Regions from separate parts of the Streptomyces sp. NPDC059695 genome, predicted to be linked through region 4. Evidence: riboswitches for the same ligand, from Rfam matches in the RefSeq annotation. Region 4 holds a riboswitch; each other region holds the start of a gene.

Region 1 (7,676 bases), on a different contig from region 4:
TCCCGAGACCGTCGTCGCCGATGCGCTGCGGGGGATGGCCGCGGCGCATCCCGAGCTGACCGTGGATGTCGAGCGGCGCGTCGTGGTGCGGCGGGACGCGCCCGTGGCCGGGAAGGTGGCGCTGGTGTCCGGCGGCGGGTCCGGGCACGAACCCCTGCACGGGGGGTTCGTGGGGTACGGGATGCTCGCGGCCGCGTGCCCCGGGGAGGTCTTCACCTCACCCGTGCCCGATCAGATGGTGCGGGCCGCGGCCGCCGTCGACAGCGGCGCCGGGGTGCTCTTCGTCGTCAAGAACTACACCGGCGACGTACTGAACTTCGAGATGGCCGCGGAGCTCGCCGAGGACGAGGGCATCCAGGTCGCCAAGGTCCTCGTCGACGACGACGTCGCGGTGACGGACAGTCTGTACACGGCGGGCCGGCGCGGCACCGGGGGCACGCTGTTCGTGGAGAAGATCGCGGGCGCCGCCGCCGAGGAGGGCGCCCCGCTGGAGCGCGTGGAGTCGATCGCCCGCCGGGTCGACGAGCGGTCCCGGTCCTTCGGGGTGGCCCTGAGCGCCTGCACGACCCCCGCCAAGGGCAGTCCGACCTTCGATCTCCCCGAGGGGGAGCTGGAGTTGGGCATCGGCATCCACGGCGAACCGGGCCGGGAGCGGCGGCCCATGATGACCTCGCGCGAGATCGCGGACTTCGCCGTGGACGCCGTCGTCGAGGACCTGCGGCCGTCCGGGCCGGTCATCGCCCTGGTGAACGGCATGGGCGCCACGCCCCTCCTGGAGCTGTACGGCTTCAACGCCGAGGTGCAGCGGGTGCTCGCCGAGCGGCGGGTGCCGGTGGCCAGGACACTGGTCGGGAACTACGTGACCTCGCTCGACATGGCCGGGTGCTCGGTGACCCTGTGCGAGGTCGACGAGGAGCTGCTGCGTCTGTGGGACGCTCCGGTGCAGACGCCCGCGCTGCGCTGGGGCCGGTGAGACGGGATCGGGCATGGGGAGCGACATGACGGAGACGTTCGGCGCCGGGTTCCTGGTGCGCTGGCTGGCCGCGGTGGCCGAGGACGTCGACCGGGAGGCGGACCGGCTCACCGAGCTGGACTCGGCCATCGGCGACGCCGACCACGGCGCCAATCTGAGGCGGGGCTTCGCCGCCGTGGCGGAGATCCTGGCCAAGGAGCCGCCGGAGAGTCCGGGCGCGGTGCTGACCGCCGCCGGGCGGCAGCTGATCTCCACGGTCGGCGGCGCCTCGGGGCCGCTGTACGGGACGCTGCTGCGGCGCGCGGGGAAGGCCCTGGGCGAGGACGCGCAGGTCAGCCGGGTGCGGTTGGCGGAGGCCCTCGACGCCGGGGTGGCCGCCGTGTCACAGCTGGGCGGTGCCCGGGTCGGGGACAAGACGATGCTGGACGCGCTCGTGCCGGCCGTCGAGGGGCTGCGGAGCTCGTACGAGGCGGCCCGGACCGCCGCCGCGGACGGCGCCCTCGCGACCGTACCCCTCCAGGCGCGCAAGGGCCGGGCCAGTTATCTCGGGGAGCGGTCGATCGGCCACCAGGACCCGGGGGCGACGTCGTCGGCGCTGCTGTTCGCGGCGCTCGCCGACACCGCACGCGCGCAGGGAGCGCGATGAGCCCCGCGCCCGGGACCGCCGCCCCGGTCGGCATCGTGCTCGTCTCGCACAGCGCGGCGGTCGCGACGGCGGTGGCCGAGCTGGCCCGAGGCCTGGCGGGGGGCGGCGGCCTGGCGCCGGTGCTGCCGGCGGGCGGAACCCCGGACGGGGGGCTCGGCACGAGTTCCGAGCTGATCCGCGCGGCCGCGAAGGCCGTCGACCGGGGAGCCGGGGTGGCGCTCCTCGTGGACCTGGGCAGCGCGGTCCTCACCGTGAAGGCGCTGCTCGCCGAGGGCGACGAACTGCCGGAGGGCGCACGCCTGGTGGACGCGCCGTTCGTCGAGGGCGCGGTCGCCGCGCTGGTCACGGCGAGCGCCGGCGGGGACCTCGACGCGGTGGCGGCGGCGGCCGCGGAGGCGTACGCGTACCGCAAGGAGTGAGCGTCCGCGCCGTGTGCGGGGAGTGACCGACGGGCCGCGCCGGGTGGCGACCGTGTTGTGATCCAGCAGGTCAACACACTAATGTCGCAGGGCCTTGGTGTACGGGAAACCGGTGCGGTACCGGTGCGGCCCTCGCCACTGTGATCGGGAGGTCCGGCTCCACCCCCGGGGGGAACACCTCGGGGAAGCCACTGGACCGGCGCGGGAGACCGCGACGGTGTGGGAAGGCGGAGCCGGGCCGTATGACCGTCAGCCAGGAGACCGGCCGGGGTGCGTTGTCCATCCACGAGGTGCTGGAGAGGGTCTCCCAACCATGCATATAGCCGAGGGGTATCTGCCCCCTGTGCACGCCGCCGCCTGGGGCGTCGCGGCCGCGCCGTTCGTCGCCCACGGGGTGCGCGCGCTGACCCGCGAAGTGCGGTCCAACCCCGAGTCCACCCTGCTGCTGGGGGCCTCCGGCGCCTTCACGTTCGTCCTGTCGGCGCTCAAACTGCCCTCCGTCACCGGAAGCTGCTCCCACCCGACCGGTACGGGTCTGGGCGCGATCCTCTTCCGGCCCCCGATCATGGCGGTCCTCGGCACGATCACCCTTCTCTTCCAGGCCCTGCTCCTCGCGCACGGCGGGCTGACCACCCTCGGCGCGAACGCCTTCTCGATGGCGATCGTCGGGCCCTGGGCGGGGTACGGGACGTACCGGCTGCTGCGGCGGTTCGGTGCGCCGCTGATGGTGGCCGTCTTCTTCGGCGCGTTCGTCGCCGACCTCTCCACGTACTGCGTCACCAGCGTGCAGCTGGCCCTGGCGTTCCCCGACCCCGGCAGCGGCGTGCCCGGCGCGCTGGCCAAGTTCGGCGGGATCTTCGCCGTGACCCAGATCCCGCTCGCGGTGAGCGAGGGCCTGCTGACCGTGCTCGTCATGCGGCTGCTCACCCAGTCCAGCAAGGGCGAGCTGGTCCGGCTCGGCGTCCTCGGCCGGCCGACGGCGGAGCGCCACGAGGAGGTGGCCGCGCGATGAGCCGGAACGCGAAGATCAACACGCTGCTGCTGCTCCTCGTCGCCGCGCTCGCGGTCCTGCCGCTCGCGCTGGGCATGGGCGACCACAAGGAGGAGCCGTTCACGGGGGCGGACGCGGAGGCGGAGACCGCGATCACGGAGCTCCAGCCGGACTACAAGCCGTGGTTCAGCCCGCTGTACGAGCCGCCGTCCGGCGAGATCGAGTCGGCGCTCTTCGCCCTCCAGGCGGCGCTGGGCGCCGGTGTCCTGGCGTACTACTTCGGGCTCCGGCGCGGCCGCCGCCAGGGCGCGGCCCGCGCGGCGACGGCGACCTCCGAGGCCGCGCGGACGCAGGGCGCGACGGAGGCGGGCGGTCCCGTCGGGCACGGCGGCGGCGGCGACGGCGACGGCGACTCCGGTACGGCGGGGAAGGAACCGGCGTCCGGCACCTCGAACAGCGGGGCACCGGAATCCGCCGACGCGCACGCCGGTGCGAGGTCCGGTGCCCCGCGGCCCGGTGCGGGGTCCGCTGACCCGCGGCCCGGTGCGGGCTCCCGTGCCTCGGGCGGCGGTTCCGCCGACGGCGGGTCCCGGCCCGTCGTCGCTGACGCGGGGGTCCCCGGGGCCGACGACGGTTCCGTTCCCTTCGACGGCACGGGCGCGTAGCGCCGATGCTGCCGATCGACGCGGCGGCGCACAGCAGTCGCTGGCGCCGCCGCCATCCCGTGGAGAAGGCTCTCCTCGGCTTCGGACTGACCCTGTGCGCGGTGGCCCTGCCGCCGTGGCCCGGCGCGGTGCTCGTGGCGGCGGCCACGCTCGCGGTGCTGCTGGGTCCGGCCGGTGTGCCGGGCCCTCAGCTGTGGCGGGCGTTCCGGGTCCCGCTCGGCTTCTGCGTCACGGGCGCGGTCCCGCTGCTCTTCGAGGTCGGCGGGACACGGGGGATCGTGGCCCTCGCGCCCGACGGTCCCGTGCACGCGGGCGAGTTGCTGCTGCGGACCGCGTCCGCCTCGCTCGGGGTGCTGCTCTTCGCCTTCACCACGCCGGTGTCCGACGTGCTGCCCCGGCTGGTCCGGGCGGGCGTCCCGGCGCCGGTGGTGGACGTGGCGCTCGTGATGTACCGGATCATCTTCCTCCTGCTCGACGCGCTCACGAAGATCCGGCAGGCCCAGGCGGCCCGGCTCGGGCACACCACCCGGGCCGCGACGTGGCGTTCGCTCGCCGGTCTCGGCGCGACGACGTTCGTCCGGGCCTTCGACCGGGCACAGCGCCTGCAGTCGGGGCTCGCCGGGCGCGGTTACGACGGGACGCTGCGGGTGCTGGTGCCCGCCTGCGCGGTCTCCCGGCGGTTCCTCACGGCGACGGCCCTGCTCCTCGCGGGGCTCGTCGCCCTCACCCTCGTACTGGAAAGGTTCCTTCCGTGACGTCTCCGACCCCCGTCGTGGAGCTGGTGAAGGCGGGTTTCGCCTACGAGGACGGGCCCGCGGTCCTCTCGGGCGTCGACTTCGCGGTGGCGGAGGGACGCGCGATCGCGCTCCTCGGCCGCAACGGGAGCGGCAAGACGACGCTGCTGCGGCTGCTCAGCGGGGGGCTGCGCTGCGGGAGCGGGTCGCTGCTCCTGGACGGGGCGGAGGTCGCGTACGACCGGAAGGGGCTGACCCGGCTGCGGACCACGGTGCAGCTGGTCGTGCAGGATCCGGACGACCAGCTGTTCGCCGCCTCGGTCGGTCAGGACGTGTCGTTCGGTCCGACGAACCTGGGGCTGCCGGAGGAGGAGGTACGGCTCCGGGTGCGGGAGGCCCTGGAGGCGCTGGACATCGTGGCGCTGGAGGACCGGCCGACGCACCTGCTGTCGTACGGGCAGCGGAAGCGGGCCGCGATCGCGGGCGCCGTGGCGATGCGGCCCCGGGTGCTGATCATGGACGAGCCGACGGCCGGGCTGGACCCGCACGGGCAGGAGCGGCTGCTCGACGCGCTCGAACGGCTCCGCGCGGCGGGGACGACGGTGGTGATGGCGACGCACGACGTGGATCTGGCGCTGCGCTGGGCCGACGGGGCGGCGGTGCTCTCCCCCGCCGGGCTGCGCACGGGGCCGGTCGCCGAGCTCCTCGCGGACGACGCCCTGCTGGAGGCGGCCCGGCTGCGCCGTCCGTGGGGCACGTCGGTGGCCCGTCTGCTGCGCGCCCACGGCCTGCTGGGCGCGGACGCGCCGGAGCCCCGGACGCCGGAGGACCTGGACGCGTGGGTGGCCGCGGAGGCGAGCGGCGCCCGCGGCTCCTCCTGAGCCCCGGAGCCTCCCGGGGCTCACGGTGGGTCCCTGAGGGCGGGGCTCCTCCTGGGTCCCGGAGCCTCCCGGGGCTCGCGCAGCTTTGCTACCGAGTAGTAGACATCACGCTCCGAATCTTCTGCAACTAGTTGCAGAAGGCCTCCGGGGTCCCCTAGAACTGAGGTCGACGACCCCTGCGCGAGGAGACGCCCCCATGACCCCGTACCCGCACCTGCTGAGCCCGCTCGACCTCGGGTTCACCACCCTGCCCAACCGCGTGATCATGGGGTCGATGCACGTCGGCCTGGAGGAGACCGAGCACGGCTTCGCGCGCATGGCCGCCTTCTACGCGGAGCGCGCCCGGGGCGGCGCCGGCCTCATCGTCACCGGCGGCATCGCGCCCAACGAGGCCGGCCGGCCCTGGGACGGCGGCGCCAAGCTCACCACCGCCGAGGAGGTCGCCGAGCACCGTCTGATCACCGACGCCGTGCACGCCGAGGGCGGCCGGATCGCGATGCAGATCCTGCACTTCGGCCGGTACGCCTACCACCCCGGCCTGGTCGCCCCCAGCCCCCTCAAGGCCCCCATCAGCCCCTTCGCGCCGAACGAGCTGTCCGACGCCGAGGTCGAGCAGACGGTCGAGGACTACGCGCGCTGCGCCGAGCTCGCCAAGGAGGCCGGGTACGACGGCGTCGAGGTGATGGGCTCCGAGGGCTACCTCATCAACGAGTTCATCGCCTCGGCCACCAACGTCCGCACCGACCGCTGGGGCGGCTCGTACGAGAACCGGGTCCGCTTCCCGCTGGAGATCGTCCGCCGGATCCGCGAGCGGGTCGGCGCGGACTTCATCCTGGTCTACCGCCTCTCCATGCTGGACCTCGTCCCCGGCGGCTCGACCCTGGAGGAGGTCGTCCGGCTCGCCAAGGAGATCGAGGCGGCCGGCGCGACCATCATCAACACCGGCATCGGCTGGCACGAGGCGCGCATCCCCACCATCGCGACCTCCGTGCCGCGCGGCGCCTACACCTGGGTGACGAAGAAGCTGATGGGCGCGGTGTCCGTGCCGCTCGTCACCTCCAACCGCATCAACACCCCCGAGGTCGCCGAGGAGATCCTCGCCGACGGCCGCGCCGACCTGGTCTCGCTGGCCCGACCGTTCCTCGCCGACCCCGCCTTCGTCGCCAAGGCGACGGCCGGCCGCGCGGACACGATCAACACCTGCATCGGCTGCAACCAGGCCTGCCTGGACCACACCTTCAGCCTGAAGATCACCTCCTGCCTGGTCAACCCGCGCGCCTGCCACGAGACCGAGCTGGTCCTCTCCCCCACCCGGCTCGCCAAGCGCGTCGCGGTCGTCGGCGCGGGCCCGGCCGGACTCTCCTGCGCGGTGTCCGCGGCCGAGCGCGGCCACTCCGTGACCCTCTTCGACGGCGCGTCCGAGATCGGCGGCCAGCTGAACATCGCCAAGCGGGTTCCGGGCAAGGAGGAGTTCGACGAGACGCTGCGCTACTTCCGCGTCCAGCTCGCCGAGCACGGCATCGACGTCCGCCTGAACACGTACGTGTCCGCCGCCGACCTGGAGGGCTACGACGAGGTCGTCGTCGCCACCGGCGTCACCCCCCGCACCCCCGGGATCGCCGGCGAGGACCACCCGAGCGTCCTCAGCTACCTCGACGTGCTCCGGGACGGCGCGCCGGTCGGCGACCGGGTCGCGATCATCGGCGCGGGCGGCATCGGCTTCGACGTCGCCGAGTTCCTCACGGACGGCGGCGAGGGCGCCAGCCAGGACCCCGAGACGTACTTCCGCCAGTGGGGCGTCGACACCTCCTACGAGAACCGCGGCGGACTGCGCGCGCCCGAGCGGAACGCGCCGCCGCGCCAGGTCCACCTGCTCCAGCGCAAGACCACCAAGGTCGGCGCCGGCCTGGGCAAGACGACCGGCTGGATCCACCGCACCGAGCTCAAGCACCGGGGCGTCACCATGGTCGCGGGCGTCTCGTACGAGCGGATCGACGACGCGGGGCTGCACGTCACCGTCGACGGCGAGCCGCAGCTCCTGCCCGTCGACACGGTCGTGCTCTGCGCGGGCCAGGAGCCGCGCCGCGCCCTCTACGAGGAGCTGGTCGCCGCGGGCCGCCCGGCGCACCTGATCGGCGGGGCGGACGTCGCCGCCGAGCTGGACGCCAAGCGGGCGATCGACCAGGGCACCCGGCTCGCCGCCACCCTGTGACCCTCGCCCCGTGATCGGCACGGCCGGCCGAACCTAGGATGCGAGCATGTCCCTCCCGCACGCGATCCTCACCGCGCTGCTCGAAAAGCCGTCCTCCGGCCTCGAACTGACGCGCCGCTTCGACAAGTCGATCGGCTACTTCTGGTCGGCCACGC
Region 2 (7,676 bases), on a different contig from region 4:
AGGGCGACTCTCGATCTCCAGCCCCAACCGGATCCCCCCGCTCACCGCTGCTGCGTGAGCCGCCAGTCTGCCACGCCGTCCGAGACGTGGCAGAGACGGTCCGGGCCGGCGGTGACCGCGTCCAGCAGCTGGGCATTGGTCCCGGCGCCCCGGGCGCGGCTCGCCACGGCACGCTCTCTTACGGAGGGCTCGGCGTGAATCCGCTCCGGGCCCAGTCGGGCGTACGACGGCCTAACGGCGAGGGCATGGGTATCGTCGCCGGATTGCCTCGCAGGGATCGGTGCGCCGTCATGGGTGTGGTGAACGTGCCCCCCGGCTCCTTCTCTGACGGCGGCGGCTGGAGCCGTACTCGCGTCCGCCTCCTGACTTGCCGAAGCCACGGCCGTGGATCTCCGTCCCGTGCCCCGCGGTCGGTGACGGGAGGAGGCCGTCCCTCTGCCGTGGGCCGAGGGACGGCCGAGAGGCGGATCTCGGTCAGCGGTGGGTGAAGGCCGGGGCCCGCTTCTCCACGAAGGCCGACATGCCTTCCTTCTGGTCCGCCGTGGCGAACACCGCGTGGAACAGGCGTCGTTCGAAGCGGACTCCTTCCGCGAGGGTGGTCTCGAAGGCGCGGTTCACGGCCTCCTTGGCCATCATCGCGACCGGCTTCGACATCCCCGCCACGGTCTCGGCGACGGCCAGGGCCTCGGGGAGGAGGTCGTCGGCCGGGACGATACGGGAGACCAGTCCCGCCCGTTCGGCCTCGGCGGCGTCCATCGTCCGGCCCGTGAGACACAGCTCCATCGCCTTGGCCTTGCCGACGGCGCGGGTGAGGCGCTGGGAGCCGCCGATGCCGGGGATCACGCCCAGCTTGATCTCCGGCTGCCCGAAGACCGCCGTGTCGGAGGCCAGCAGGATGTCGCAGAGCATCGCGAGTTCGCAGCCGCCGCCCAGGGCGTAGCCGGAGACCGCCGCGACGGTGGGAGTGCGGAGGTCGCCGAGCCGGTCCCAGGCGGTGAACCAGTCGGTGATGTACATGTCCGTGTACCCCTGGGGTTGCATCTCCTTGATGTCCGCGCCGGCCGCGAAGGCCTTCTCGGAGCCGGTGATGACGACGCAGCCGATGTCCGGGTCCCGGTCGAGGGCCTCGGTGGCGGCCACGACCTCTTCCATGACCCGGAGGTTCAGGGCGTTGAGCGCCTTGGGCCTGTTGAGGGTGAGCAGGGCCGTTCGGCCGCCCGTACGCTCCACGGTGATCGTCTCGTAGTCGGTCGCGGTCATGCGGTGGTCGTTCCTTTCGGTGCTTCGGCGGCGGTGTCGCGCAGGGCGTGGACGATCCCGGAGAAGTCCTGTGCCGCTCCCGCCCCCTCGGCGAACGCGGCGTACATCTCGGCGGCCCGCAGGCCGAGCCCCGCATCGATGCCACCCGCGCGCAGGGCGTTGGCGGCGAGTCCCAGGTCCTTGGCCATCAGCGGGGCCGCGAAACCGGGCCGGTAGTCGCGGTTGGCCGGGCTGGCCGGTACGGGACCGGGGACGGGGCAGTTGGTGGTGAGTGCCCAGCACTGGCCGGAGGCGGTGGAGGCGACGTCGTAGAGCGCCTGGTGGGAGAGGCCGAGGCTCTCGCCGAGGACGAAGGCCTCGCTGACGGCGATCATCGAGATGCCGAGGATCATGTTGTTGCAGATCTTGGCGGCCTGCCCGGCGCCCGCGCCGCCGCAGTGCACGGCCCGCTTCCCCATGGTCGCGAGCAGCGGTTCTGCCTCGGTGAACTCCGCCTCTCCTCCGCCCGCCATGAAGGTGAGGGTGGCGGCCTCAGCTCCGACGACACCGCCCGACACGGGGGCGTCCAGGGCTCGGTGCCCGGCGGCCACGGCCGCGTCGTGGGCGGCGCGCGCGTCGGCGACGTCGATGGTGGAGCAGTCGATGAACAGGGTTCCAGGTCGGGCGGCCGCGAGGAGGCCCTCGTCCCGGTAGAGGGAGAGGACGTGGCGGCCCGCCGGCAGCATCGTGATCACGACGTCCGCTCCCGCAGCCGCCGCCCCCGCGGAGTCGGCGGTCTCCACTCCGGCCGCGGCAGCGGTCGCCAGGGCCGCGGGGACGAGGTCGAACCCGAGCACGCGGTGGCCGGCGGCGGCGAGGTGGGCGGCCATGGGGCCGCCCATGTGGCCGAGGCCGATGAAGGCGATGACGGTGGTCACCAGGGCACCTCCTGAAGCGGGTCGGGGGCTGTGAGCCGCAGCTCGCGGTCGACTCCGAGCGGGGTGAAGTAGCGGGCCACGTCCTCGTCGGTGACGCCCGTCAGCCGGGCCGGGGACCAGCGGGGGTCGCGGTCCTTGTCGATGACCTGGGCCCGGATCCCCTCGACCAGGTCGTGCGAGGTCAGCGCCGCGCACGAGACGCGGTACTCCTGTTCGAGGACCTTTTCCAGGGGTCCGAGCTCCCGGGCGCGGCGCAACGAGGTCAGGGTGACCTTGAGGGCGGTCGGCGACCTGGTGATCAGGGTGGCGGCGGCCTCCTTGGCGGCCGGCACACCGCTTCCGGCGAGGCGGTCGACGATCTCCTCGACCGTGTCGGCGGCGTAGCAGTGGTCGATCCACTCCCGGCGACCCGCCAGTTCACCGGGTGGTGCCTGGCCGACGTGCCCGGCCAGGGCGTCGTGCACGGAGGTCCGCTGGAGGTCCTCCAGCAGGCGGTCGAGTCGTTCGGACGGTACGAAGTGGTCGGCGAGCCCGCACAGCAGGGCGTCGGCGGCTCCGACGAGGGCCCCGGTCAGGGCGAGGTGGGTGCCCAGCTCGCCGGGCGCCAGGGCCAGGAGGTAGGTGCCGCCGACGTCGGGTACGAAGCCGATGCCGGTCTCCGGCATGGCGATGCGGGAGCGTTCGGTGACGATCCGTACGGTGCCGTGGGCGGAGACGCCGACGCCGCCGCCCATGACGATGCCGTCCATGAGGGCGACGTACGGCTTGGGGTAGCGGGCGATGAGGGCGTTGAGCCGGTACTCGTCCCGCCAGAAGTCCGCCGAGGCCGTGCCTCCCGCCCGCGCGTCCGCGTAGATGGCCCGGATGTCGCCGCCCGCGCACAGTCCCCGCTCCCCCGCGCCGGAGATCACCACCGCTTGGACGGCGGGATCGTCCCGCCAGGCGAGGAGCGCCTCCTCGATGCGCCGCACCATGGGATGGGTGAGCGCGTTCAACGCCTGCGGGCGGTTGAGGATCAGGCGGCCCGTCCGGCCCTCTGTGGTGACGAGTACGTCCTCGGTCATCGGAGGCTCTCCGTGAGGCCGCGGGCGACGATGACGTTCATGATCTCGTTGGTCCCTTCCAGGATCCGGTGGACCCGCAGGTCGCGGACGATCTTCTCGATGCCGTACTCGCTGAGGTAGCCGTAGCCGCCGTGCAGCTGGAGCGCCCGGTCGGCGACCGAGAAGCCCGTGTCGGTGGCGAACCGCTTCGCCATGGCGCAGAGTTGGACCGCCTGGGGGTCGCCGCGGTCGAGGGCCTCGGCGGCCTGCCGTACCAGCGCGCGGGCGGCCGTCAGTTCGGTGGCCATGTCGGCGAGCCGGAACTGCAGAGCCTGGGCGTCGAGCAGCCGGGCGCCGAAGGCCTCGCGGTCGGCGAGATGCGTGAGGCTGCGGTCGAGTGCGCTCTGGGCGCCGCCGAGGGAGCAGGCGGCGATGCCGAGGCGGCCGCCGTTGAGCCCGTGCATGGCGATGCGGAAGCCTTCGCCCTCGGTGCCGAGGCGCCGGTCGGCGGGGATCCTCACCGCGTCGAGGACGACCTGCCGGGTGGGCTGCGCGTTCCAGCCCATCTTGCGCTCGTTCGCGCCGAACGAGACGCCCGGGTCGCCGCGCTCCACGACGAAGGCGGAGATCCCGCCGGGGCCGGCCCCTCCGGTGCGGGCCAGGACGACGTACAGGTCGGAGGCACCGGCGCCGGAGATGAACTGCTTCACTCCGCTCAGGACGTAGTGGTCGCCGTCCCGCTCGGCCCGGGTGCGCAGGGCGGCGGCGTCCGATCCCGCGCCGGGTTCGGTGAGGCAGTAGCTGCCCAGGGTCTCGGCGGCACAGAGGCCGGGCAGCCAGCGGGCACGCTGGGCGGGGTCTCCGTACCGGTCGATCATCCAGGCGACCATGTTGTGGATGGAGAGATAGCCGGCGATCGAGGGGCAGCCGGTCGCCAGGGTCTCGAAGACGAGGACGCCGTCGGCCCGGCTCAGGCCGGAGCCGCCGCACTCCTCCCGTACGTACACGCCGCCGAGCCCGAGCGCGGCGGCGCGGCGGATGACGTCGACGGGGAACTGCTTGTCCTGGTCCCAGGTCACCGCGTACGGGGCGAGCTGTTCCTGGGCGAAGTCGAGGGTGACTTCGGCGAGGGCCAGTTGGTCCTCGGTGAGGGTGGTCACGGCGCTCATCCCATCGTCGGCATGGTGAAGCTCGCGCCTTCCTTGACCCCGGAGGGCCAGCGGGAGGTCACGGTCTTGGTGCGGGTGTAGAAGCGGATGGCGTCGGGGCCGTGCTGGTTCAGGTCGCCGAATCCGGACCGCTTCCAGCCGCCGAAGGTGTGGTACGCCACCGGGACCGGGATGGGGACGTTCACGCCGACCATGCCGGTGTTGACACGCCGGGTGAAGTCGCGGGCGGTGTCGCCGTCGCGGGTGAAGATGGCCACGCCGTTGCCGTACGGGTGCTCGCTCGGGAGCCGGAGCGCGGACTCGTAGTCGGCGGCCCGTGCCACGCACAGCACCGGGCCGAAGATCTCCTCCTGGTAGATCCGCATGGACGGCGTGACGCGGTCGAAGAGGGAGGCTCCCGCGAAGAAGCCGTTCTCGTGGCCGGGGAGGGTGAAACCCCTTCCGTCGACGACGAGTTCCGCACCTTCGTCGACGCCGATGCCGACGTACCGGTCGACCCGGTCCAGGGCGTCCTTGCTGACGAGGGGCCCGAAGTCGGCGTCCGGGTCGTCGGAGGTGCCGATGCGCAGGGAGACGATGCGCTCCTTCAGCCTCGCCACCAGCGCGTCGGCGGTCTCCTCGCCGACAGGGACGGCGACGGAGATCGCCATGCACCGCTCGCCGGCCGAGCCGTACCCGGCGCCGATCAGCGCTTCAGCAGCCTGGTCGAGGTCCGCGTCCGGCATCACGATCATGTGGTTCTTGGCCCCGCCGAAGCACTGGGCGCGCTTTCCGTGCGCGGCGGCGGTGGCGTAGAGGTGCGCGGCGATCGGGGTGGAGCCGACGAAGCCGAGGGCCTGGACGCGAGGGTTTTCGAGGAGGGTGTCGACGGCCTCTTTGCCTCCGTTGACCACGTTCAGCACACCGGGCGGCAGTCCGGCCTCCAGGAACAGCTCGGCGAGCCGCAGGGGTACGGAGGGGTCGCGCTCGGAGGGCTTGAGGATGAAGGCGTTTCCACAGGCCAGGGCCGGTGCGGCCTTCCACAGCGGAATCATCGCGGGGAAGTTGAAGGGGGTGATCCCGGCGACGACACCCAGCGGGCTGCGGAGCGAGTGCACGTCGATGCCGGTGCCGGCGTTGTCGGTGAACTCGCCCTTGAGGAGGTGCGGGATGCCCGCGGCGAACTCGACGACCTCCAGGCCGCGTTGGAGGTCCCCGTGCGCGTCGGCGACGGTCTTGCCGTGCTCGGAGGAAAGCAGCCGTGCCAGGGAGTCCCTTTCCGCCTCGACGAGTTGGAGGAAGCGCAGCAGGACGCGTGCGCGTCGCTGCGGGTTCCACCGGCCCCATTCCCGCTGGGCCTCCTCGGAGGCGGCGATCGCCGCCTCCGTGTCGGCGCGCCCGGCCAGGGGGACCCTGGCCTGGACGGCACCGGTGTTGGGGTCGTACACGTCGGCGAAGGAGCCGGACGTGCCGGCGGTGTGCTTGCCGCCGATGAAATGGGTGAGTTCGCGGACCATCGAAGCCTGCTCTCGTCAGGTACGGATCCGAGGAGGGCGCGGCGAGGACCGCGAGGACGGCACCGATCGGGGTGCGCGCACGCGGGTCCTGCCGCGGGACAGGGGAAGGCGAGGACGCCTTCGTCGAGTCACGAACGCGGGGACAGGGCCTCGGGGTTCGGGTACTCCGCCGGATCACCAGGGTCGTGGTCACGTACCGGTGCCATGCGTGTCTGCTCCATCCTCGTGGACAACACGGAACACCCCACGGCCGGTATCCTGACTCCCGGATCAGCGCATGCTCTCCGGCCTTCCCGACGGATGGTTTCCGTCAGTGGCCTGACCTGCTGGAAGAGCACACTCCCCGGTCACAGTGGCGGGACCGCGCCGGAATCACACCGGCTTCCCTGCACCGCGGGCTCGTCACGAACATATAGTTGGACGTCCTAGTAAGTCCACCCCCACCCACGGCGCGGCGACGCCATCCGGACAGGCGCCGGCCGGAGCCCGGTGCACCGCCTAGGCTCGGGTCATGCGCATCGTCTCCTTGCTGCCTGCGGCGACCGACATCGTGGCCCAGCTCGGGCTGGCCGCGGACCTGGTGGGACGGACCCACGAGTGCGACTGGCCGCCGCGGGATGTGGCCGGCGTCCCGGTGGTCACGTCCGCCGAGTTCTCGTCGGACGCACTGAGCAGCCGGGAGATCTCGGCCGCGGTCGGCGGGGCCGCGCACGGCGGCTCCTCGCTCTACACCCTGGACGCCGAGGCGCTTTCCGCTCTCGCGCCCGATGTCGTGCTCACCCAGGACCTGTGCGACGTCTGCGCGGTGTCCTACGAGGCCGTCTCACGCGCGGTGCGCGTCCTCGACGGCGGTCCTCGCGTCCTCAGTCTGGAGCCCCGCACCCTGGACGACGTCCTGGACTGCCTGGTCACGGTCGGCGACCTGCTGGGCGTACGGGAGCGGGCCGAGCGGCGGCGCGAGGAACTGCGCGATCGGCTGGCCGCGGTACGCGGACTCACGGCGGGTCGGGCCCGGCCCAGGGTGGTGGCCGTCGAGTGGCTCGATCCGCTGTGGCCCGCGGGGCACTGGGTGCCCGAGCAGATCACCTGCGCCGGCGGCGAACCGCTTCTCGCCGCTCCCGGAGAGCACACGAAGCCGATGACCTGGGAGGCCGTCCGGGCCGCCCGACCCGACGTCCTCCTGGTCCTGCCCTGCGGCTTCCCGCCCGAACGGACCGTGCGCGAGCGCGACCTGCTGACCTCCCTCCCCGGGTGGGACGATCTGCCCGCGGTACGGTCCGGCGCGGTATGGGTGCTGGACGGGCCCGCCTACTTCAACCGGCCGGGCCCCCGGGTCGTACGCGGCGCGGAGGTTCTGGCGCACGTCCTCCACGGGGTCCGGGCGGGAGACCCCGTGACGACGACCGAGGCCTTCCTCCTGCCCTGATCCACGGCTCAGGCCGACGGGTCGGCGACCGGGTACGGGACGAACGTGCTGGCGTTCTGGTCGATCCGGAGCGGACGCCCGAGCGGCGGGGCCGCGCGCTGGGGGGGGCAGTCGAGGCGCTCGCAGACGCGGCAGCCCATGCCGATCGGGGTCGCCGCCGCCGCGTTGTCCAGATCCAGGCCGTCCGAGTACACCAGCCGGTGGGCGTGGCGCAGCTCGCAGCCGAGGCCGATGGCGAAGGTCTTGCCGGGTTCGCCCCAGCCGCCCCGGTGGCGGGTGAGGGCACGGGCGGTCCACAGGTAGCGCTGCCCGTCGGGCATGGCGGCGATCTGGACGTGGATGCGGCCGGGTGCGGCGAAGGCCTC
Region 3 (7,676 bases), on a different contig from region 4:
GTACCGCTTGAGGTCGGCCTCCGTGCTCGCGTCCCACTCGACCAGCACGCCGTCCTCGCGGGGTGTCGCCCGGACGCCGGTGACGGCCGCGGGGGCGATCAGGTCGCCCTCGGTCGTGATGACGGCCTCGGCGGAGGCGGCGGACTCGTGACCGGCCCGGTCGACCGCCGTGACCGTGTACCGGTAGGTCGTGCCGTGCCGGACGGCCTGCATGTCGGTGTGGGAGGTGCCGGAGACGGAGCGCAGGAGGCTGCCGTCGCGGTAGACGTTGTACGAGACCACGTCGGTGTCCGCCGGGGCGGTCCAGCTCAGGGCGTGCTGCCGGACGGCGTGGGAGGCGTCCACGACCGTCAGGCCCTTCGGCGCCCCGGGCGCCCAGTCGCCGCGCGTGGCGGTGACGGCGGTGCGGGCCGAGGTGTTCCCGGCGGCGTCGACGGCCGAGACCCAGTAGGTGGAGGCGGTCCGCTCGGCGGTGGTGGTGTCCTTCCAGGTGGTGGCGGTGACGCCGGTCGCGACCTGGGTGACCGGGTCGGTGGTGCCGGTCCCCCGGCGGTGCACGGTGTACTTCACCGCGCCCGTGACCGGCTGCCACGCGAGGACGGTGCCGGTGGCGCCGTCGGTCGCGGTCACGCCCGCGGGGGCGGCCGTCGGGGTCCGGTCCACGGAGACGACGGTGAGGTCGGGGCCGCCGGGGGACTCGTTGCCTGCCCGGTCGACGGCGCGGAGCTCGTACAGGTACGTCTGGCCGGTCGGCGGCGGGGAGTTCACGAACGAGGTGGTCGTGACCGGGGCGGTGGCGCTGCTGACCTTCGTCCAGGCGGTGGAGGTGCCGAGGCGCCGGTAGACGCGGTAGCCCGCGAGGTCCATCTCCTTGTTGGCGGCCCACTTCAGGGTGGCCCTGCCGAGCGTGCGGTCGTACGTGACGCCGGCGCCGGCCGGTGCCAGCGGGCGGACCTTGTCGGCGGCCGCCGACGTGACGGGCGCGTAGCCGAACCTGACGTTCGCCGCGCCCGTCCACGTCGCGTAGGACACGACGATCGTGTGCCGGCCGGCCGGGACGGTGAGGCCGACGGTCTTCTTCTGGGTGGTGGTGACGTTCTTCCAGAGGTCGATCTTCCGGACGCCGTCGAGGGTGACGCGGATGCCGTCCTGGGCCTCGGCGGCGAACGTGAACGGGCCGCCGGAGCCGAAGTCCCGGGTGACCGACCAGCGGACGGAGAAGTTGTCCTTCGGCAGGGTGACGCCGGGCGGGTCGCCGAGGCCGTAGTTCTCGGAGATCGCGCTGTCGCAGGTGGTCAGCTTCGGCGTGCCGGTCAGCGTGGTGTTGGCGAAGTACTCCGCCTTCCACACCGGGGACGCGCAGGTGACCGCCGCGGCGGCCGGGGTGGCGGTCAGCAGACCGCCGGATGCGGCGAGGGCGGCCGTGGTGGCCAGCGCGCTCAGCCGGTGACGAGTCAGCACAGGGAGGGGCTCTTTCCGGACCTATGTGAGGCAGGCGGGACAGGGGAACGTCTGTGTGACTCACGAGGTGAGGGGAGGGTTGCCCTCGCCCCCGCCTCGGATCTCGGGCGGGGCAGTCTTCCCCCCCCCTCACGGATCTCGGGCGGGGCGGCCTTTCCCCCCTCACAGATCGCGGGCGGGGGGGCAGCCCTCCCCCACGGACCTCGGTGCTCAGCCGTAGCGCCGCGGCGTCCACGTGATCGTGCGGCCGTCGCCCCGTTCGGCCGCCCGGGTCTGCGAGGAGCCGATCAGCAGGAGGGTGCGCATGTCGACCTCGGAGGGGTCCAGGGTCTTCAGGGTCACGATCCGGACCGACTGCTCGGGGCCGCCGACGTCGCGGGCGACGACCACCGGGGTCTCCGGCGCGCGGAGCTCCAGCAGGAGGTCGCGGGCGGCGGCGACCTGGTGGGTGCGGGACTTCGAGCCCGGGTTGTAGAGGGCGATGACGAGGTCCGCGCCCGCGGCCGCGCGGAGCCGGGCCTCGATGACGTCCCAGGGCTTGAGCCGGTCGGAGAGGGAGATCGTCGCGTAGTCGTGGCCGAGGGGGGCGCCCGCCGCCGCGGCGGCCGCGTTCGCCGCGGTCACTCCGGGGAGGACCCGGACGGGCACGTCCGCGTACTCCGGTTCGCAGGCGACCTCAAGGACCGCCGTCGCCATCGCGAAGACGCCCGGGTCGCCGCCGGAGACGACCGCGACCTTCCGGCCGCGCCGGGCGAGGTCGAGGGCGAACTCGGCGCGCTCCGACTCCACCTTGTTGTCGGAGCCGTGGCGGATCTGACCGGGGCGCAGGACGGGGACCCGGTCGAGGTACGTCGTGTAGCCGACGAGGACGTCGGCGTTGACGAGCGCGCCGCGCGACTCGGGGGTCAGCCAGGGCGCCCCCGCGGGGCCGGTGCCGACGACGGTGACCTCGCCGGTCTCCCGTACCGGAGCCTCCTGGTCGACGCGGGAGGGGAGGACCGCGACGGAGAAGTACGGGACGGACTCCGGGTCCACGTCCGTCAGCCGCTCCGTGCGCTCGCCCTTCATGAACGCGCGCTCCACGTAGCGGGCGTCGTCCAGCCGGCCGGCCCGCTCCAGGGCCCGCCGCACCGTCGGGAAGGTGCGGCCCAGCTTCATCACGACCGCCGAGTCGGTGCCCGCCAGGCGGGCCGTCAGCTCGTCCTCCGGCAGGGTGCCGGGGATGATCGTGAGGACCTCCTCGGCCTCGCACAGCGGCTCGCCGAGCCGGGCGGCGGCGGCGCTGACCGAGGTGACGCCGGGCAGGACGGTCGTGTCGTAGCGGTCGGCGAGCCGCTTGTGCATGTGCTGGTACGAGCCGTAGAAGAGCGGGTCGCCCTCGGCGAGGACGGCGACGGTGCGGCCGGCGTCGAGGTGGGCGGCGAGGCGGGCCGCGGCCTCCTCGTAGAAGTCGTTCAGGGCGCCCCGGTAGCCGCCCGGGTGGTCCGTGGTCTCCACCGTGAGCGGGTACATCAGCCGCTCCTCGATGTGGTCCTCGCGGATGTGCCCGGCGGCGATGGAGCGGGCTATGGAGCGGCCGTGGCGGGCCGAGTGGTAGGCGATGACGTCGGCCGAGGCGATGGCCTTCACGGCGGCGACGGTCATCAGGTCGGGGTCGCCGGGTCCGAGCCCGACGCCGTACAGCTTTCCGGTCACGGTGCTCATGCCTGGATCTCCGCTTCGTGGGCGAGGGCGTTGATCGCGGCGGCCGTGATCGCGCTGCCGCCGCGCCGGCCCCGTACGACCAGGTAGTCGAGGCCGAGGGTGTTCTCGGCCAGCGCGTCCTTGGACTCGGCGGCGCCGATGAAGCCGACGGGGATGCCGAGGACGGCGGCGGGCCTCCCGGCGCCCTTCGCGATCATCTCCAGGAGGTGGAAGAGCGCGGTCGGCGCGTTGCCGATGGCGACGACGGAGCCTTCGAGGCGGTCCCGCCACAGCTCCAGGGCGGCGGCGGAGCGGGTGGTGCCGAGCTCGGCGGCGAGGGCCGGGACGGCCGGGTCGGACAGCGCGCAGAGCACCTCGTTGTCGGCGGGCAGCCGCTTGCGGGTGACGCCGCTGGCGACCATCTGGGCGTCGCAGAGAACGGGCGCGCCGGCGCGGAGGGCCGCGCGGGCGTTCGCGACGACCCGCGGGGAGTACGCGATGTCCTGCACGAGGTCGGTCATGCCGCAGGCGTGGATCATCCGGACGGCCACCATGGCGACGTCGGCGGGCAGGTCCGCGAGGTCCGCCTCGGCGCGGATCGTGGCAAAGGACCGGCGGTAGATCTCCGTCCCGTCCTTCTCGTAGTCGAACATCCTGGTGCTCTCGCTCATCTCGTCGTGCGGGCCTTGGTCACTGCTTCGGGCAGGGCGGTACGGGGGGTGGGGACGCCGTCCACCAGGTAGCTGTCGTCGCCGGTGGCGAGGACGTCGATCCAGGTGCCGCGCGGGTGGCCGCAGCGGCGCTCGCACCCGGACCAGTGGACGGGCAGGCCTCCGTGGCGGACCAGGCCGGCGTCCGTCCGTACGTCGGCGAGGGACTTGGCGCAGCCGGGGCGTCCGGTGCAGGCGCTGACCCCGACGGAGGGCAGACCGGGCCGGGTGATCAGGCCGTACGGCTCCAGGGCGGGGAGCCTGCCGGGGTCGGTCACCACGACCGCGCCCCGCCAGGGGGTGAGCCGGAGCTCGGCGGCGCCTTCGGCCAGGGCCCGCAGCTGGGCGGCGGTCAGCCGGCCGAGCGGGGCGAGGACGTGCAGGGCGCGGTCGCCGAGCGGCCCGGGCGCGGGCGGCGGGGACACGGGAAGCGGCGGCGCGGGTACGGGCTGCGCCGTGATCCCGGCCCGCGCGAGCGCCCCGGCCCAGTCGGGTGTGTGGGTGCCGGGCAGCTCGTGCGGGCGCCAGGCCCCGGTCCCCGCGGCCTCGGCGGCGTCGAGGAACGCGAGGGTGGCGGCGAGCGCGGCCCGCACGGCGTCGGCGGCGGCGAGGCGGAAGGCCCGGGAGCCGAGCCGCAGCAGGGCGGACCCGTCCGGTCCTGCGATCAAGCTCACATCGCCGCCGAGCCCGGCGACGTCCCCGCGCCCGTCGTCCAGGACGAACAGGAACCGTCCCGAAAGGGACGCCGCCCGGGGTTCGGCGCACAGGGCGGTGTCCAGGGCGCGGGCCCACAACTGCACGTCCGCGTGGCCGAGTCCGTCGAGTCCCGCGCCGGGCGAGGCCACGATGTTGCGGACGCGCTCGTGCGTGGGGGAGGGCAGCAGGCCCGCCCCCGCCAGGAGGGCGGCGAGCTCCGCCCCGCAGTCCCCGGCGAGGCCGCGCAGCTCCGCGTTGCCGCGCGAGGTGATGCTGATCCGCCCGTCGCCGAGCGTCTCGGCCACGTCGGCCAGGACCTCGGCCTGATGGGCCGTCAGACGGCCTGCGGGCAGGCGCAGTCGGGCCAGGCGTCCGTCGTCGGCGGGGTGCAGGCGCAGCGCCCCGGGGCAGGCGTCGCCACGGTCCCGTACGCGAGGTTCGCCCGGTTCGGGCGCCGGGGGTGGGGTGGGCGGCATGGCGGCGAGCATACCCACGGGGAACCGGCCGGCCACCGGGTGTGATCCGGTCGACCCCGCCGCTCCCTGGGGCGCGCCGACGCCACGATCTAGGATGCAGATCGGCATGGGGTCCCAGGACCCCGGGGAGGAAGCCCGGTGAGAATCCGGCGCGGTCCCGCCACTGTGAGCCCGTACCCACGGGTGAGTCAGGAACTCCCGCCGTCCATACGACCACCCGGGGCGCGGACAACCCCGAGGAAGGCCTGAGCCTCGCCATGCTCCTGCTGCTGTCGCACTCCGACACCGACCTGCTCAGCGCCCGCGCGGCCGGAGGGCCGGTGGAGTACCGCTTCGCCAACCCCTCCCGCCTCCCCCTGGCCGATCTCCCCGCCCTGCTCGACGGCGTCGACCTCGTCCTCGTCCGGCTCCTCGGCGGCGTCCGCTCCTGGCAGGAGGGCCTGGACACGATCCTGGCCGCCGGGAAGCCGGTCGTCGTGCTGAGCGGCGAACAGGCCCCCGACGCCCAGCTCATGGAGGCCTCCACCGTCCCGGTCGGCGTCGCCACCGAGGCGCACGCCTATCTGGCGCACGGCGGCCCGGCCAACCTGGAGCAGCTGGCCCGCTTCCTCTCCGACACCGTCCTGCTCACCGGCCACGGCTTCGAGGCCCCGGCCGCCGCCCCCACGTGGGGCCCGCTGGACCGCGTCGCGAGGGACACCGACGGTCCGACGATCGCCGTGCTCTACTACCGCGCCCACCACATGAGCGGGAACACCGCCTTCGTCGACGCCCTGTGCGGGGCGATCGAGGACGCCGGCGCGCGGGCCCTCCCGCTGTACGTGGCGTCCCTGCGGGCCCCCGAGGCGGAGCTCGTCGAGACGCTGCGCACGGCCGACGCGATCGTCACGACCGTCCTCGCGGCCGGCGGCACCAAGCCCGCCGAGGCCCAGGCCGGCGGCGACGAGGAGGCCTGGGACGCGGGCGCGCTCGCCGCGCTCGACGTGCCGATCCTCCAGGCGCTGTGCCTGACCGGATCGCGGTCGGCGTGGGAGGAGAACGACGAGGGCCTGTCCCCGCTGGACGCCGCCAGCCAGGTCGCCGTGCCCGAGTTCGACGGCCGTCTCATCACCGTCCCGTTCTCCTTCAAGGAGATCGACGCCGACGGTCTGCCCGCGTACGTCGCCGACGCCGAGCGCGCGGCCCGCGTCGCCGGGATCGCCGTCCGGCACGCCCGGCTCCGCCACATCCCGAACGCCGAGAAGCGGCTGGCGCTCGTCCTCTCCGCGTACCCGACGAAGCACTCCCGCATCGGCAACGCGGTCGGTCTCGACACCCCGGCCTCCGCCGTCTCCCTGCTCCGCCGCCTCATCGCCGAGGGCTACGACTTCGGCCCCGAGGCGGACCTCCCCGGTGTGGTCTCCGGCGACGGCGACGAGCTGATCTACGCCCTCATCGAGGCCGGCGGTCACGACCAGGACTGGCTCACCGAGGAGCAGCTGGCGAAGAACCCGGTCCGCATCCCGGCCGCCGACTACAAGCGCTGGTACGCGACCCTGCCCGAGGAACTGCGCACCCACGTCGAGGAGCACTGGGGCCCGGCGCCCGGCGAGATGTTCCTGGACCGGTCCCGCAACCCGGAGGGCGACATCGTCCTCGCCGCCCTGCGGCGCGGGAACCTGCTGGTCCTCATCCAGCCGCCGCGCGGCTTCGGCGAGAACCCGATCGCGATCTACCACGACCCCGATCTCCCGCCGTCCCACCACTACCTGGCCGCCTACCGCTGGATCGCCGCCCGCGCCGAGGACGGCGGCTTCGGCGCCGACGCCATGGTCCACCTGGGCAAGCACGGCAACCTGGAGTGGCTGCCCGGCAAGAACGCCGGCCTGTCCGCCGCCTGCGGTCCCGACGCGGCCCTCGGCGACATCCCGCTGATCTACCCGTTCCTCGTGAACGACCCGGGCGAGGGCACCCAGGCCAAGCGGCGCGTGCACGCGACCCTCGTCGACCACCTGGTGCCGCCGATGGCCCGCGCCGACTCGTACGGCGACATCGCGCGCCTGGAGCAGCTGCTCGACGAGTACGCGCAGATCTCCTCCATGGACCCGGCGAAGCTGCCCGCGATCCGCGCCCAGATCTGGACCCTGATCCAGGCCGCCAAGCTCGACCACGACCTCGGTCTTCAGGAGCGCCCGGAGGACGACGGCTTCGACGACTTCCTGCTGCACGTCGACGGCTGGCTGTGCGAGGTCAAGGACGCCCAGATCCGCGACGGACTGCACGTCCTCGGCGGCGCCCCGGAGGGCGAGGCCCGGGTCAACCTGGTCCTGTCCATCCTGCGCGCCCGCCAGATCTGGGGCGGCACGCAGGCGCTGCCCGGCCTGCGCGAGGCCCTCGGCCTGGACGAGTCGGCCGCGACCCGCACCACCGCCGACGAGGCGGAGGCGAAGGCCCGCGAGCTGGTCGAGGGCATGGAGGCCGCCGGCTGGTCCGCCGACGCGATCGGCACGGTCGCCGCCGCGTACGGCTCCGAGGTCCGGGACGTCCTGCGCTTCGCCTGCGAGCAGGTCGTACCGCGCCTGGCCGCCACCACCGACGAGCTGGCGCACGCCGTGCACGCCCTGAACGGCGGCTTCGTCCCGGCCGGCCCGTCCGGCTCCCCGCTGCGCGG
Region 4 (7,676 bases):
CCAGCGAGCCGTGCCAGTGCGTGCCCCAGACGGAGCCGACGCGGCAGCCGTCCAGGAACGGCTCCCCGCCCCGCACGTCCGCGACGCCGTGGTGGATCTCGTACCCCTCGACCCGCTCGCCGAGCGCCTCGCCGACCGGCCGGGCGAGGGTCTTCTCGATCCCGAACCGCACCCGTACGGGGAGCAGCCCGAGCCCGTCGACCACACCGGCCTTCGACTCGACGTCGTCCTCGATGCGCTCGCCCAGGGCCTGGAAGCCGCCGCAGACGCCGAGCACCGGCCGGCCCTCGGCCGCGCGCCGCACGAGCGCGTCCGCGAGGCCCCTCTCCCGCAGCCAGGCGAGCGCCCTGACCGTTCCCCGGGTGCCGGGCACGACGACGAGGTCGGCGTCGACGAGCTCCTCGGGCCGGTCCACGAACCGGACGACCACGCCCGGTTCGGCGGCGAGCGCGTCGACGTCGGTGAAGTTGGACATCAGCGGGACGGCGCAGACGGCGACCCGCAGCACGTCCGCGCCGACCGGCGGCGCGACGACCGACTCGCGGACGGTGCCCCGCAGGGAGACCCGCAGGCCGTCCTCCTCGTCGATGCCGAGCCCGTGCGCGTACGGCAGGACGCCGAAGGTCCGGCGCCCGGTGAGCCCGTGCAGCATGTCGAGGCCCGGTTCCAGCAGCGTGACGTCGCCCCGGAACTTGTTGACCAGGTATCCGGCCACGAGCGACTGGTCCTCGGGCGACAGCAGCGCCGTCGTCCCGAAGAACTGGGCGAAGACCCCGCCGCGGTCGATGTCCCCGACGACGACCACGGGCAGCTTCGCGGCGCGCGCGATGCCCATGTTCACGATGTCGGTGCGCCGCAGGTTGATCTCGGCCGGACTCCCCGCCCCCTCGCAGATCACGGCGTCATACGTGCCCCGGAGTTCCTCCAGGCACGCGAGGACCGGCTCGAGGAGTTCCTTCTGCCGGCCGCCGTGGTAGCCGCGGGCACTGAGCTCCCCGACCGGCCTGCCCATCAGGACGACCTGGCTGGAGCGGTCGCTGCCCGGCTTGAGCAGCACCGGGTTCATCAGCGCGGTCGGCTCCACCCGGGCGGCCTGGGCCTGCATGGCCTGGGCGCGGCCGATCTCGGCGCCCTCCCGGGTGACGAAGGAGTTCAGGGACATGTTCTGTCCCTTGAACGGTGCGACCTTGACGCCCTGCCGGACCAGCCAGCGGCAGATGCCGGCCGTGACGACGCTCTTGCCCGCGTCGGACGTGGTCCCGGCGACGAGCAGCCCCCCACCCCTCATGCGTTCCTCCGCTTCAGCGCGCTCGCGATCATGCGGCCGCCCACGCAGGCGGCCAGGGTCAGTCCGGTGACCCGGCGGGAGAGCCGGACCGCGCGGTCGATGTCGGCGACCTCGACGGGCCGCCCCTCCCCGTTGAGGACGGGCCGGTGCTCGACCCGCCCGGCGTACGAGAGGGTCCCCCCGAGCCGAAGGCCGAGGGCGCCCGCGAAGGAGGCCTCGACGGGGCCCGCGTTGGGGCTCGGGTGCTTCGCGGCGTCCGCCCGCCAGGCCCGTACGGCTCCGCGCGGGTTCCCGCCGGCGACGGTGGCGAGGGCGGCGGTCAGCCGGGCGCCGGGCCAGCCGGCCAGGTCGTCGAGGCGGGCCGAGGCCCAGCCGTACCTGCGGTAGCGGGGGGACTTGTGGCCGACCATCGCGTCGAGGGTGTTGACCGCGCGGAAGCCGACCAGGCCGGGCACGCCCGCGACCGCTCCCCAGAAGAGGGCGCCCACGACGGCGTCGGAGGTGTTCTCGGCGACGGACTCGACGACCGCGCGGGCCATCGCGGGGCCGTCGAGGGACTGCGGGTCGCGCCCGCACAGGTGCGGCAGCCGCTCCCGGGCGACCTCCAGGTCCCCGGCGGCGAGGGCGCCGCCGATCGCGCGGGCCTCGCGCCCCAGGGTCGTGCCGCCGACGACGGACCAGACGGCCGCGGCGGTGAGCGCGGCGGATCCCGCGCGGCTGCCCCGTACCGCACGGGCGGCGAGGGCGGCGGCCGCGACGGTGGCGCCGGCGCAGACGGTGGTGTGCAGGGCGCCCCAGCCGCGGTGGTCGCGCCACAGGGCGTCCTCGACGCGGGCCGCGGCCCGGCCGAACGCGGCGACCGGATGGCCGCGTCGGGGATCGCCGACGAGCAGGTCGACGGCGAGTCCGGCGGCCGCGCCGTACGCGAATCCGTCCGGGGAGAGGCGGCTGGCTCTGGGGAACAGGAGGGTGCGGCCGGGCATGGCGCTGTGTCCTCACTCAGGGTCCGCGCCCTGGATCGACGTGACCGGCGGCGAGAGTTCCTGACTCCCGGACCCGTCGGATCCGGTCACAGTGGCGGGACCGCGCCGGATTCGCACCGGACTTCCTCTACTGCCGCCGTAATGGCCTCGGCAGTCCACCACGGCCGAGAACAGCCGTCAACTCACCCTTGACCTGCACCGCGTCACTGTGCGGAGCACCACAAACACGACGGCGGGGCGGCCCGCACCCGAAGGTGCGGACCGCCCCGCCTGTCACGCCCGGCGTGCGTCAGGCGACGATCAGGTAGATGCCGTACGCCACGGCCGCCAGGCACAGGGCGAAGCAGGCGTAGGCGCCGGTGCGGGCCAGGGCGGCGGAGCCTCCCTGGGCGGCGGCCTGCTCCTGCTTGGAGAGGCCGATGACACCGAGGGTGAAGAGGCCCACGAGGGCGACGGTCGCCACGAGGCTGACTCCGAAGACGGAGCCGAGGGCTGCCCAGTCGATCTTCATGCTTGGTTCCAGTTCCTTAGACCGCGGCGGCGGGGGCCGGGGGAGCGGCCGGGTCCGTGGGGACCGGCGCGGGGATGGTGGTCTTCAGGTCCTCGTCCGCGACGGCGGCGACGGAACCGGCCGGCGGCGGGGTGACGGCCGCGATCGCGGTGGTCACGACGCCCGCGGGCTCGGAGTCGCCGTTCAGGTCGTCGGCGGTGACGTTGTGCTGGTCGACCGGCTTGCGGCGGGACAGCGACCAGATCACGGCCGACCCGGAGACCAGCAGGACCGCGACGGCGACGATGCCCCAGGGGCCCTGCTTGGTGAGGAACTCGGCACCGGCGCCGACGAGGCCGGCGGCGGGCAGCGTCAGGCCCCAGGCGACGAACATCCGGGTCGCGGTCGACCAGCGGACGACACCGCCCTTGCGGCCGAGACCGGCACCCATCACGGCACCCGAGCAGGACTGGGTGGTGGAGAGGGAGAAGCCGAGGTGCGAGGAGGCGAGGATGACCGTGGCGGCGCTGGTCTGGGCGGCGAAGCCCTGCTGCGGCTTGAGGTCGGTGAGGCCCTTGCCCATGGTGCGGATGATGCGCCAGCCCCCGAGGTAGGTGCCGAGCGCGATGGCGACACCGGCGGAGACGACGACCCACAGCGGGGGGTTCGAGCCGGGGCTGACGACGCCCTGCGTGACCAGGGCGAGGGTGATGATGCCCATCGTCTTCTGGGCGTCGTTGGTGCCGTGGGCGAGGGAGACGAGACCGGCGGAGGCGATCTGGCCGACGCGGTAGCCCTTGGCGGTGTGCTTCTCGTCGGTCTTGGCGCCGATCTTGAACGTCAGCCGGGTGGCCAGCATCGCGGCGAGGCCGGCGACGATCGGCGCGGCGACGGCCGGGATCAGGACCTTGGTGACGATGGTCGGGGCGTTCACGGCGGACCAGCCGGCCGACATGACCGCGGCGCCGATGAGACCGCCGAAGAGGGCGTGGGACGAGCTGGACGGCAGGCCCAGGAGCCAGGTCAGCAGGTTCCACAGGATGGCGCCCACGAGCGCCGCGAAGATCACTTCTGTGCGAATGCCCTCTTCGTTGATGATCCCGCCGGAGATCGTCTTGGCGACCTCCACGGACAGGAACGCTCCGACGAGGTTCAGCACGGCGGACATGGCCACCGCCGTCTTGGGCTTGAGAGCACCGGTCGAGATGGTCGTGGCCATCGCGTTGGCGGTGTCGTGGAAACCGTTCGTGAAATCGAACACGAGAGCTGTCACGACCACAATGGCGAGCAGCAGCGTGATGTGTTCCATTTACCCAGGCAATCGTTTGACGTCAGTGGCTCGACGAACGTAAGCAACCTGGGTGAACGGAAGGTGAACTGAGCCGGGCGGCGTGGTGTCCCTATCCGGTGTCAAGACATTCCGCTTGTGGCCCCCGGGTGTCCGGGTGTCCACGATGCGGTCACCCGGCAACCGCGGGTAATCCGGGCCCTCCCGGGGCACGTACGACCTGCCCCGCTTCCTCCCCCGTCACCCGGTTCCGCTCCCTGGACAGAACCATCCGGCCGGGGGACCGCCAGGAGGAGACCCATGTCACTCCACCGGGCGATCCCTCCGCTTCCCCCGCCCCCCCCGGCCGCGCCCCGGGCGGAGGGGGGCCGTCCGGGTCCGTCCGGTGGCAGCCCCACCCCTCCCTGCCGACACTGGGAGCGTGCGCCCGGCTACAGCGACGGCAGCGGCCGTCACCACCCTGATAGGTGTCGGCGCGGCCGCGATCGCGGCCGGCCGGTACGCCAGCGACGTCGCCCTCAGGGCGCCGTCCGGACGGCCCCTGCCCGGGGACCCCCGGCTCACCGTGCACGCCACGGGACCCGAACGCATCACCCTCACCCGCAGCCTCGCCTCGCTGCGCCCCGGCACCTACGGGATGGAGGCCCCGGGCCTGCACGCCGTCCTCGGCCCCGTCCTCGAACGGGTCCCGCACACCGCCGACACCGTCGTCCGCCGCCTGGAGCGGGTCGAACTCGGCGTCCTCGGGCCCGGCGCCCGCGTCCGGCTCACCCCCCAGCTGCACCGGGGCACCCCGATCAGCGCCCTCGGGCTCGCCCAGGAGGACGTCGAGATCCCCGGCGAACTCGGACCGCTGCCCGCCTGGCTCGTGGCCGGACCCCGCACCACCTGGGTGATCGCCCTGCACGGCCTCGGCACCACCCGCGAGCACCCGCTCAACCTGGTCCCCTTCTTCCACCGCCGCAAGATCCCCGTCCTCGTCCCCGCCTACCGGGGCGACGAGGGGGCGCCCGCCTCCCCGGACGGCCTCGCCCACCTCGGCGACTCCGAGTGGCGGGACGTCGACGCCGCCATCCGCTACGCCGTCCGCAGGGGTGCGCGGAAGGTCGTCCTGCACGGCTGGGGGACCGGCGCCTCGATGGCCCTGCGGGCCGCCGCGGAGTCGGGCGTGCGCGACCGGATCGGCGGCCTCGTCCTGGACTCCCCGGTGCTCGACTGGGAGGCCACCCTGCGCAACCTCGCGGCGGCCCGCCACGTCCCCGCGCCCCTGCTCCCGCTCGCCGTCCGCGCCGCCCAGGGCAGGACCGGCCCGCACGGGGACCTCCTCCAGACCGTCTCGGAGCCCGGCGCCCTGCGGGTCCCCACCCTCCTCTTCCACGGTCCCGACGACACGATCGCCCCCTGGGAGCCCTCCGTCGAACTCGCCGCCCGGCGACCCGACCTGGTCAGCCTCCAGACCGTGCGGCACGCCCCGCACGCCGCCATGTGGAACGCCGACCCGGTCCGCTACGAGGAGTCCGTCCGCCGCTTCCTCACCCCCCTGCTCTGAGGGCGGTCCCGAGGCCGCGGCGGCGCCCGAACCGACGGGGCGTCCGATTCCGATTGGGCTTTCGGGCCGACAGCGGGAAGACTGCCCCCGTGACGTCTCGAAAGCCCGATGAACCATTGGCGCGCAACTCCAGACTCCGACTCGTCCGCCCGCGGGCGCTGGCCACCGCCCGACGGGCGGTGACGACCCGGCGCACCCGGCCGGCGCCGCGGCCGCCCGAGGGCACCCCGCCCCGCGCGGAGCTCGCCCGCCAGGCCCGGCACGTCCTCGCCGACGCCGTACGGATCGCCCGCTGGGCCGCCGTCGAGCGCGGCTCCGCCACGGCGCCCCGCACAGGTCCCGCGCAGGAACGGGCCGCGGCCGCGCTGGAGCTGACGCCCGGCCAGGTCCGGGCCGGCTGGGACCGGGCGCGGCTCGCCGGGCTCGTCGAACTGCACGGCGACACCGCCCGCCCCGGCTGGCGGCTGCACGCCTGGGACCGTGACGACTCCGCCGTCCTGCGCGGCTGGGTCGCCCTCTTCGACGCCTGGTCCCTGGTGCACCCGTCCCCCGAGGGGGTCGCGCCGAGCGCCGTCGCCGAGGTCGTCGAGGCCGTCCCGCAGGTGCTCTCGCTGCTCCAGCTCTCGCAGGGCCCGGTCCTCGTGCCCGCCCTCCTCGACCTCCTCGGCCAGCGCGTCGAGGAGCTCCGCGAGGAGCGCTGCGAGGTCCCCGCGGCCGGGCCGGCGCCCGAGGCCGCCGACGCCCCGGCGGGCGACGGGCTCCCCACGCTGCTCGACTGGGCGCTGGAGGGCCTGGCCGCGGTCGGCGCGCTCACCCTGGACGCGGGCACCGACGGGCGCCACGCCACCCTGACCCCGCTCGGCAACTGGGCGGTCTGGGTCAAGCTGGAGCAGATCTGCGTCGCCGCGCAGAGCCCCGCGGGGAACATCGAGCAGTCCGCCGAGGACATGCTCCGCGGCTGCGCCCGGCTCACCCCGGGCCCGGCCCGCGACGAGTACCGCGCCTGGCTCGCGGCCCGCACGCTGTCCAGCGCCGTCGGCGAGCTCCTGGCCGTCGCCCGCGGCGAGGACGCCCTGCTGCGCGGGCTCGCCTTCGAGGCGCTCCGCGTCGTCGGCGCGCCCGCCGAGGCCGAGGTGCGGGCCACCGTCGCCGAGCCCTCGCTGCGGCCGTACGCGCTGCTCTGGATCGCCGAGTACGAGGGGGCCGACCCCGACGACGCCCAGGAGGTGCTGACCCGCGAGGAGTCGACCTGGCTCTGGGTCGACACCGCGGCGGCCGTGGCCGACCACGGCGAGAGCGAGCTGCTCGTCCGGCACCTCGACTCCGCGGTGCAGGGCACCGTCCCGGCGCTCCTCGACGAGATCCGCGCCGTGGGCCACCCCCGCACCGTGCAGGTCCTGGTCGCCCTGGCCGCGGCCCACCCGGACCCGGCCCTGGCCAAGGCGGTCCGCCGGGCCGCCTTCCAGGTCCACACCGGCGGAGCCTGAGCCACCGGAGCGCCGCCACCGGCGCCGGGACCGCCGCGTCGGCGGGATCCCGCCCGCCGCCGGACGCGGACCTACCCGGCGGTGGCGCCGGGGGCGTACGTGCCGAAGCTCCACACGTTGCCCTCGGCGTCCCGGGCCGTGTAGTCCCGGGAGCCGTACTCCTGGTCCGTGGGCGGCATCACGATCTCGATGCCGTGCGCCACGGCGCGGGCGTGGTGCTCGTCGACGTCGTCCACGCGCACGTACACCGAGGCCGGCCCGCCGTCGGCCATCAGCCGGTCGAACGCGGTGCCGCTGCCCTTGCTGCCCAGCATCACCATCCCGTTCCCGCAGGTGAGCTCGGCGTGCATGACGCGGCCGTCCTCGCCCTCGTACACGGCGTGTTCGGCGAAGCCGAAGCCCTCCGTGAGCTGCTTGATCGCGGCCTTCGCGTCCGCGTACCGCAGCGTCGGACAGATGTCGGGGGTCCCAGCCATCCCGATCACTCCCTCTCCATGTGACCCGGATCTCAGTCTGGCAGTCACCGCCGACAAGTCAGCGGAAGGTGTTGCACCGGGCCATGTCGCCCGTCCGGTAGCCCTCGTAGAACCA

Evidence for each region. Region 4 has a riboswitch for cobalamin ahead of ACFV2S_RS09045 (cobalamin biosynthesis protein). Riboswitches for the same ligand answer to the same signal wherever they lie in the genome.
Region 1: linked by a shared signal. The riboswitch ahead of ACFV2S_RS36560 (energy-coupling factor ABC transporter permease) and the one ahead of ACFV2S_RS09045 (cobalamin biosynthesis protein) in region 4 are both predicted to bind cobalamin.
Region 2: linked by a shared signal. The riboswitch ahead of ACFV2S_RS05545 (CoA-acylating methylmalonate-semialdehyde dehydrogenase) and the one ahead of ACFV2S_RS09045 (cobalamin biosynthesis protein) in region 4 are both predicted to bind cobalamin.
Region 3: linked by a shared signal. The riboswitch ahead of cobN (cobaltochelatase subunit CobN) and the one ahead of ACFV2S_RS09045 (cobalamin biosynthesis protein) in region 4 are both predicted to bind cobalamin.

What each region holds. Positions count from the first base shown of each region.
Region 1 covers NZ_JBHWFF010000058.1:7,340-15,015, reverse strand. Annotated here, with positions in the region: gene dhaK (dihydroxyacetone kinase subunit DhaK) at 1-973, shown strand, start outside; gene dhaL (dihydroxyacetone kinase subunit DhaL) at 999-1,619, shown strand; gene ACFV2S_RS36565 (PTS-dependent dihydroxyacetone kinase phosphotransferase subunit DhaM) at 1,616-2,038, shown strand; cobalamin riboswitch at 2,089-2,323, shown strand; gene ACFV2S_RS36560 (energy-coupling factor ABC transporter permease) at 2,352-3,050, shown strand; gene ACFV2S_RS36555 (energy-coupling factor ABC transporter substrate-binding protein) at 3,047-3,694, shown strand; gene cbiQ (cobalt ECF transporter T component CbiQ) at 3,700-4,449, shown strand; gene ACFV2S_RS36545 (ATP-binding cassette domain-containing protein) at 4,446-5,309, shown strand; gene ACFV2S_RS36540 (FAD-dependent oxidoreductase) at 5,506-7,521, shown strand; gene ACFV2S_RS36535 (PadR family transcriptional regulator) at 7,568-7,676, shown strand, end outside.
Region 2 covers NZ_JBHWFF010000003.1:70,830-78,505, reverse strand. Annotated here, with positions in the region: gene ACFV2S_RS05575 (helix-turn-helix domain-containing protein) at 1-27, opposite strand, end outside; gene ACFV2S_RS05570 (hypothetical protein) at 42-167, opposite strand; gene ACFV2S_RS05565 (enoyl-CoA hydratase) at 475-1,260, opposite strand; gene mmsB (3-hydroxyisobutyrate dehydrogenase) at 1,257-2,177, opposite strand; gene ACFV2S_RS05555 (enoyl-CoA hydratase/isomerase family protein) at 2,174-3,241, opposite strand; gene ACFV2S_RS05550 (acyl-CoA dehydrogenase family protein) at 3,238-4,389, opposite strand; gene ACFV2S_RS05545 (CoA-acylating methylmalonate-semialdehyde dehydrogenase) at 4,386-5,885, opposite strand; cobalamin riboswitch at 6,116-6,296, opposite strand; gene ACFV2S_RS05540 (cobalamin-binding protein) at 6,397-7,311, shown strand; partial or broken gene ACFV2S_RS05535 (short-chain fatty acyl-CoA regulator family protein) at 7,320-7,676, opposite strand, start outside.
Region 3 covers NZ_JBHWFF010000023.1:113,112-120,787, forward strand. Annotated here, with positions in the region: gene ACFV2S_RS26760 (fibronectin type III domain-containing protein) at 1-1,461, opposite strand, end outside; gene ACFV2S_RS26765 (precorrin-2 C(20)-methyltransferase) at 1,672-3,165, opposite strand; gene ACFV2S_RS26770 (precorrin-8X methylmutase) at 3,162-3,797, opposite strand; gene ACFV2S_RS26775 (cobalamin biosynthesis protein CobG) at 3,812-5,038, opposite strand; cobalamin riboswitch at 5,118-5,243, shown strand; gene cobN (cobaltochelatase subunit CobN) at 5,284-7,676, shown strand, end outside.
Region 4 covers NZ_JBHWFF010000005.1:246,416-254,091, forward strand. Annotated here, with positions in the region: gene ACFV2S_RS09040 (cobyric acid synthase) at 1-1,288, opposite strand, end outside; gene ACFV2S_RS09045 (cobalamin biosynthesis protein) at 1,285-2,271, opposite strand; cobalamin riboswitch at 2,306-2,438, opposite strand; gene ACFV2S_RS09050 (hypothetical protein) at 2,561-2,782, opposite strand; gene ACFV2S_RS09055 (anion permease) at 2,799-4,070, opposite strand; gene ACFV2S_RS09060 (alpha/beta hydrolase) at 4,471-5,598, shown strand; gene ACFV2S_RS09065 (hypothetical protein) at 5,688-7,085, shown strand; gene ACFV2S_RS09070 (VOC family protein) at 7,157-7,561, opposite strand; gene ACFV2S_RS09075 (neutral zinc metallopeptidase) at 7,620-7,676, opposite strand, start outside.